DNA from 2 places in the Nocardiopsis sp. iso_237 genome. Region 1 is predicted to be linked to the other one. Evidence: riboswitches for the same ligand, from Rfam matches in the RefSeq annotation. Region 1 holds a riboswitch; the other holds the start of a gene.

Region 1 (3,027 bases):
AGGAGCTCACGGCCCAGCGACTCGCGCAGCTCGGCGTCCTCCTCGTCCTCGACCTCCAGGCGGAGCGCGAAGGTGTGCAGGTCGGAGCCCCGCTCGACCCAGCCCACCCACCAGCCGGGCACCGGGTCCACGTCCACGCCCAGGCCGGTCCGGCCGAAGAGCTGGTGGTCCGGCCCCTCCTCGACCAGCAGCAGGTCGCGCAGGGCGCGCTGGTGCTGGACGTCCACGGGCAGTTCCTCGCGGGCCAGTTCCGCGACGAAGGTGGCCTGCTCCAGCGCGGAGATCTCCAGGGGGCCCTCCAGCCAGAACCGGTCCATCGCCCCCTCCTCGCCGACGTTCCGGTTGCCGTAGTCGAAACGGTCCACCCAGGTGGACATGCGCTCGTACCCGATCCGGTCCGCGACCTCCTGGTGCACCGGGACGTCGGAGGTGGGCAGGGCCTCGCGCAGGCTCAGCTCGTCGCCGGACTCGGGGGAGATCGCCTCGTCGACGTCGGACACCTCGCCGGTCTGGAGGGCGATCAGCGTGTTGGGCAGCTTGAAGGTGGACGCGGGCACGGCGCGCTCGTCGGCCTGCTCCGGGTTCACCACGACGGCGGACCGGTCACCGGCGTCGAAGAGCACGAACGTCCCGTTCACCCCGGCCTCGGCGAAGACCGCCTCCAGGTCCTCACGTTCCACGGTCTGCACGTCGCCCAGCTGGACGGGGTTGCCGACGGTTCCCTGCGCGGGCTCCGTGTCGTCCGTCGTCGCGCAGGCGGCCCCGCTGAACAGGGTGATGGCACAACCGGCGGCTCCGAGGGCGAAGCGGCCGGGGGCGTGCCCCGGCCTCCCGGGAGCGTGTTCGGTGTCGGTACGCACTCGTCTCCTCCACAGGCTGTCCGAAGGAACGTCCACCAACAAAGCTAGGGCATGCACGGTGGTCACACACCATGCTTCGTGACCTCGGCGGACCGTGTCGCGAAGGTCGTCCCCGCCGGTCGGATGCGGGGCGGCGGGGTCGTCCACAACCGCCCGGGCAGTCTTGGGCGACCCAGTTCGCCGCTGCTAGGCTGAGCGTGTTGCTGACCCCGTACGGGAGAGTGTCCGCGTATCCAGCGTGGGCCGCCGAAGGAGCAATCCCTCCCCGAAGACAACCTCTCAGGCACAGCGGACCGTACGGGCGAGACCACTCTGGAAAGCAGGGACGCGTTCCCTCGCCGAAGGTGCAAACCACGCCGAGCGCGCGGTGAAGCTCTCAGGCACCCATGACAGAGGGGGAGGATGGCAACGCCTTACGCACGACACCCATCCTCTCGGGAGTGCCCATGTCAGAGTCCGCGACCGCGCCGCGCCTCACCGCGCTGCACAAGATCCACGAAGAGGCCGGGGCGACGCTCGTCGACTTCGCCGGATGGCTGATGCCCCTCCGCTACAGCAGCGAGACCGCCGAGCACACGGCCGTCCGTGAGGCCGCCGGGCTGTTCGACCTCTCCCACATGGGCGAGATCCGGCTGACCGGCCCGCAGGCCGCCGAGGCGCTCGACCACGCCCTGGTCGGCTTCCTGTCCAAGGTCAGGGTGGGCCGCGCCCGCTACACCATGATCACCGCCGAGGACGGCGGGGTCCTGGACGACCTCATCGTCTACCGGCTCGGTGAGGACGAGTACCTGGTCGTGGCCAACGCGGCCAACGTGCCCGTGGTCGCCTCCGCCCTGGCCGAGCGCGCGTCCGGCTTCGACGTCGAGGTGATCGACGAGTCCGCCGACTACTCGCTCATCGCCGTCCAGGGCCCGCGCGCGGTGGAGATCCTCGCCCCGCTCACCGACGCCGACCTGGACGACATCCGCTACTACGCGGGATACGAGCACACCGTGGCCGGGGTCCCGGTCCTGCTCGCCCGCACCGGCTACACCGGCGAGGACGGGTTCGAGATCTTCGTCCGGCCCGCCGACCGGGCGCCCGAGGTCTGGGCCGCCCTCATGGCCGAGGGCGCCCCGCACGGGCTGGTCCCGGCCGGGCTCTCCTCCCGCGACACCCTCCGCATGGAGGCCGGGATGCCGCTCTACGGCCAGGAGCTCTCCGCCGACCTCACCCCCTTCGACGCCGGACTGGGCCGCGTGGTCAAGCTCGACAAGCCGGGCGACTTCGTGGGCCGCGCCGCGCTGGAGGAGGCCTCGCGCACCGCTCGCGGTCGGCGCCTGATCGGCCTCGTCTCCCGTGGCCGCCGCCCGCTCCGCAAGGGCCAGGACGTGCTGCGCGACGGCACCGTCATCGGAGTCACCACCAGTGGCGCCCCCTCCCCCACCCTGGGCCGCCCCATCGCCATGGCCTACGTGGACGGCGACCTCGACACCTCGACCGGCGCGTTCACCGTGGACGTGCGCGGACGGGGCGAGGACGTCGACGTGGTCGAGCTGCCGTTCTACCAGCGGCAGTCGTAGGAAGCGGGGCCGCCAGCGGGCGGACCCGAGAACCTGCACGCCCCGCGCGGCCGGATCCCCACGAGGGACCGGCACGGTCGGGGCGTGGCCAGGCGTAGGCCGGGCCGGGTCGCCGTACGGGCGCACGGCAGACAAATGGAACACCTCCAAGGAGAGTTGAAGTGAGCGTTCCCACGGAGCTGGGTTACACCGCCAAACACGAGTGGATCGCGGTCAGGGACGGGATCGCCACCGTCGGGATCACGGCCTTCGCCGCCGAGTCGCTGGGTGACATCGTCTTCGTCGAGACCCCCGCGGTCGGTGACGAGGTCACCGCCGGCGAGACCGCGGGCGAGGTGGAGTCCACCAAGTCCGTCAGCGACATCTACTCCCCCGTCACCGGAGAGGTCGTGGAGGTCAACGAGGCGCTCGAGGACGCCCCCGAGACCATCAACTCCGAGCCCTTCGAGGGTGGCTGGCTGTTCAGGGTGCGCGTCTCCGAGGAGCCCGCCGACCTGCTCTCCGCCGAGGAGTACACCGAGCTGACCGAAGGCGAGAACTAGCATGACCAGCGACAACCTTCTCAACCAGACCCTGGGCGAGCTGGACCCGGAGGTGGCGGCCGC
Region 2 (3,027 bases), 1.0 Mb from region 1:
CAGGTGATGGACTCCATCTCGGCGGTGGCGTTGAGCTTCATGGTGCAGGAGCCCAGCGGGATCATCGTGCGGTCCAGCGCGAGGTCGCGGTCGGACAGGCGGCGCATGTAGCGCAGCAGGGACGTCTCGCTGCGGTGGGTGTTGAACACCTGGTGCGTGAGGTAGTCGACGCCGCGCGCGAGGTCGGCGGGCAGGCGGTCGGCGTCGCCGTCCACGGACACCGGGCCGCGCTCGGCACCCCGGTCGGCCTCCCCGAAGGCGGCCAGAACCTTCTCCAGGTCGGCCACGGTGGTGGTCTCGTCCACGCTCAGGCCGACCGTGCCCTGGTCGACGCCCAGCAGGTTGATCCCGGCCTCCAGCGCGCGCTCGACCACGCGGTCGGCGCTGGGCACGCGCACGCGCAGGGTGTCGAAGTAGGCCCCGTGGAGCACCTCGAATCCGCGCTGGGTCAGCGTGTCGGCCAGGGCCGCCGTACGGGTGTGGACCTGGCGGGCGATCGCGCGCAGCCCGTCGGGGCCGTGGTAGACGGCGTACATCCCGGCCATGATGGCCAGGAGCACCTGGGCGGTGCAGATGTTGCTGGTGGCCTTCTCGCGGCGGATGTGCTGCTCGCGGGTCTGGAGCGCCAGACGGTAGGCGGGCTTGCCCGCGTCGTCCACGGAGACGCCGACCAGGCGGCCGGGCAGCTGGCGGCGGAGCTTCTCCCCCACCGACATGTATCCGGCGTGCGGGCCGCCGAAGCCGAGCGGGACGCCGAAGCGCTGGGTGGAGCCCACCGCGATGTCCGCGCCGAGGTCGCCGGGGCTGCGCAGCAGGGTCAACGCGAGGATGTCGGCCGCGACCACGGCCAGGGCACCGCGCTCGTGGGCCTCCGCGATGACGGCGCCGGGGTCGCGCACCGCTCCGCTGGAGGCCGGGTACTGGACCAGGACTCCGTAGACGTCGCCCTCGGGCAGGCCCTGGGTGAGGTCGGCGACGACGACCTCGATGCCCAGGGGTTCGGCGCGGGTGCGCAGCACCTGGAGGGTCTGCGGGAAGACGTCGGAGTCGACCACGAAGACGTCGCCCTTGACCTTGCTGACGCGGCGGGCCAGGGTCATGGCCTCGGCGGCGGCGGTGGCCTCGTCCAGCAGGGAGGCGCCGGTGATGGGCAGACCCGTGAGGTCGGAGACCATGGTCTGGAAGTTGATGAGGGCCTCGAGTCGGCCCTGGGAGATCTCGGGCTGGTAGGGCGTGTAGGCCGTGTACCAGGCCGGGTTCTCCATGATGTTGCGCAGGATGACCGGGGGCGTCAGCGTGCCGTAGTAGCCGCGGCCGATCATCGGGGTGGTGGGCCTGTTGCGCGAGGCCAGGTCGCGCAGTTCGGCCAGGGCCTCGGCCTCACCGATCGCCTCGGGCAGGTCGAGCGCGGCGCTCTGGCCGGGGGCGCTGAGGATGGACGCGGGCACGGCCGCGTTCATGAGCTCGGCGGTGGAGCCGTAGCCGACCGTCTTGAGCATCTCGGCGGTCTCGGCGGGGGCGGGTCCGATGTGGCGGTCCGCGAACACCCGGGCGGGGGCGCCCGGGGTGGGGACGTTCGACGGGTCAGGCACGGAGACCTCCTGGTGACAGGGCCGATCGGGTCGGCGGTGTTCCTCACGGTCTCCCCCTCTGTCACCGGGCACGACCGCGCCCAGGCTTCAGAGCGGCCTACTCCGCGCGGTCCATGGTGCCTGAGAGGTTACTGGGGAGTATTGCCCCGTCGGCGCCCCGTTGCCCGAGGTCTCTCCCGCGCGGTATCAGCGGCCTGCTGACGCTCTGTATGTGTGCACAAGCAGGGCGAATGTCGGTTTTCATCCCCGTTGTGACTACGACCGTACTCGATCTGACCCCCTGACACCGAGTCAGGGCACACCTTTCACCGTGGACGTCGCACCGGCGCGGGTACCGGGTTCAGCCGGTCCGCCGCTCCCGGCGCCGCATGGCCAGCTCGTCCACGACCTGGGGGGCCGCCGCGGGCAGATCGGCTCTCTCCTCGGCCGGGACCACGCCGAGCGCCTCCTCCAGTTCACGGGAGACGTTGGCCAACGCCAGGCCGAACATCCCCTGCCCCCGCTGCATGAGGTCGACGACCTCGTCGGGCGAGGTGCACTCGTAGACGCTGACGCCGTCGCTCATGAGGGTGATGCGCGACAGTTCGGCGGCGGGGCGGCCGCGCAGGTGGTCGACGGCCGTGCGGATCTGCTGGAGCGATATCCCGGTGTCCAGAAGCCGCTTGGCCACCTTCAGCATCAGGATGTCGGGGAGGCTGTACAGGGGAGCGTTCTGGGCGCCCGTGCGCACGCTGGGAGCCACCAGGCCGGTCCTGGCCCAGTAGTCCAGCTGTCGATAGGTGATCCCGGCGGCCGTACACGCCGCTGGGCCCCGATACCCGACGTCCGTAGGCAGCGCCATCACGTCCTCTTCGCACAGTAGGCCCTGCTGCCCCGCTAGCCGCAGCGCGGACCGCCTGTCATGGTGATCCCGCTTGCCGCTCGCTACCGCCACGCCGACCTCCGGCTTCTCGTCCCACGGCGGCATCGACAGGGGAGTCCACTCAGGGAACGGGCGCGCCGTGGGTTTCACAGCACTGACGGTAGGACGACCGCAGGGCAGCGTCAACGAAGGCGCGCGGCGCGTCGCCAAGTGCGCACACCAAAGGAGTCGCGGTACCGGCCCCCGCCGGGCCGAAACCCGCCGAGCGGTTTTCGGCTGCGCCTTCCACGACCACTCCGTTCACCTAATCTATCACCGGTGCGACCCGTGAACCCGCAGGTCACGGCCGCGAAAAACATATCGGGGCCCGCGGAGGGCGAGCCCCGACCGTTCAGGTACCTCGTTGGCCGAAATCCTCCGGCGAAATGTTGTCCAGAAACTCCCGAAACGCCTCGACCTGGTCCTCCTGCTCGTCCGGGATCGGCATGCCGGCCTCCTCGATCACGTCCTCGTGGGCGTAGATCGGGGTACCGGTCCGTAAGGCCAGGGCGATGGAGTCCGAGGGGCGCGCAC

The links. Region 1 has a riboswitch for glycine ahead of gcvT (glycine cleavage system aminomethyltransferase GcvT). Riboswitches for the same ligand answer to the same signal wherever they lie in the genome.
Region 2: linked by a shared signal. The riboswitch ahead of gcvP (aminomethyl-transferring glycine dehydrogenase) and the one ahead of gcvT (glycine cleavage system aminomethyltransferase GcvT) in region 1 are both predicted to bind glycine.

What each region holds. Positions count from the first base shown of each region.
Region 1 covers NZ_CM149669.1:5,077,689-5,080,715, forward strand. Annotated here, with positions in the region: gene AC0VYM_RS22885 (penicillin-binding transpeptidase domain-containing protein) at 1-860, opposite strand, end outside; glycine riboswitch at 1,065-1,166, shown strand; gene gcvT (glycine cleavage system aminomethyltransferase GcvT) at 1,307-2,422, shown strand; gene gcvH (glycine cleavage system protein GcvH) at 2,584-2,964, shown strand; gene AC0VYM_RS22900 (serine hydroxymethyltransferase) at 2,966-3,027, shown strand, end outside.
Region 2 covers NZ_CM149669.1:4,079,724-4,082,750, forward strand. Annotated here, with positions in the region: gene gcvP (aminomethyl-transferring glycine dehydrogenase) at 1-1,592, opposite strand, end outside; glycine riboswitch at 1,690-1,781, opposite strand; gene AC0VYM_RS18670 (MerR family transcriptional regulator) at 1,933-2,433, opposite strand; gene AC0VYM_RS18675 (bifunctional nuclease family protein) at 2,846-3,027, opposite strand, start outside.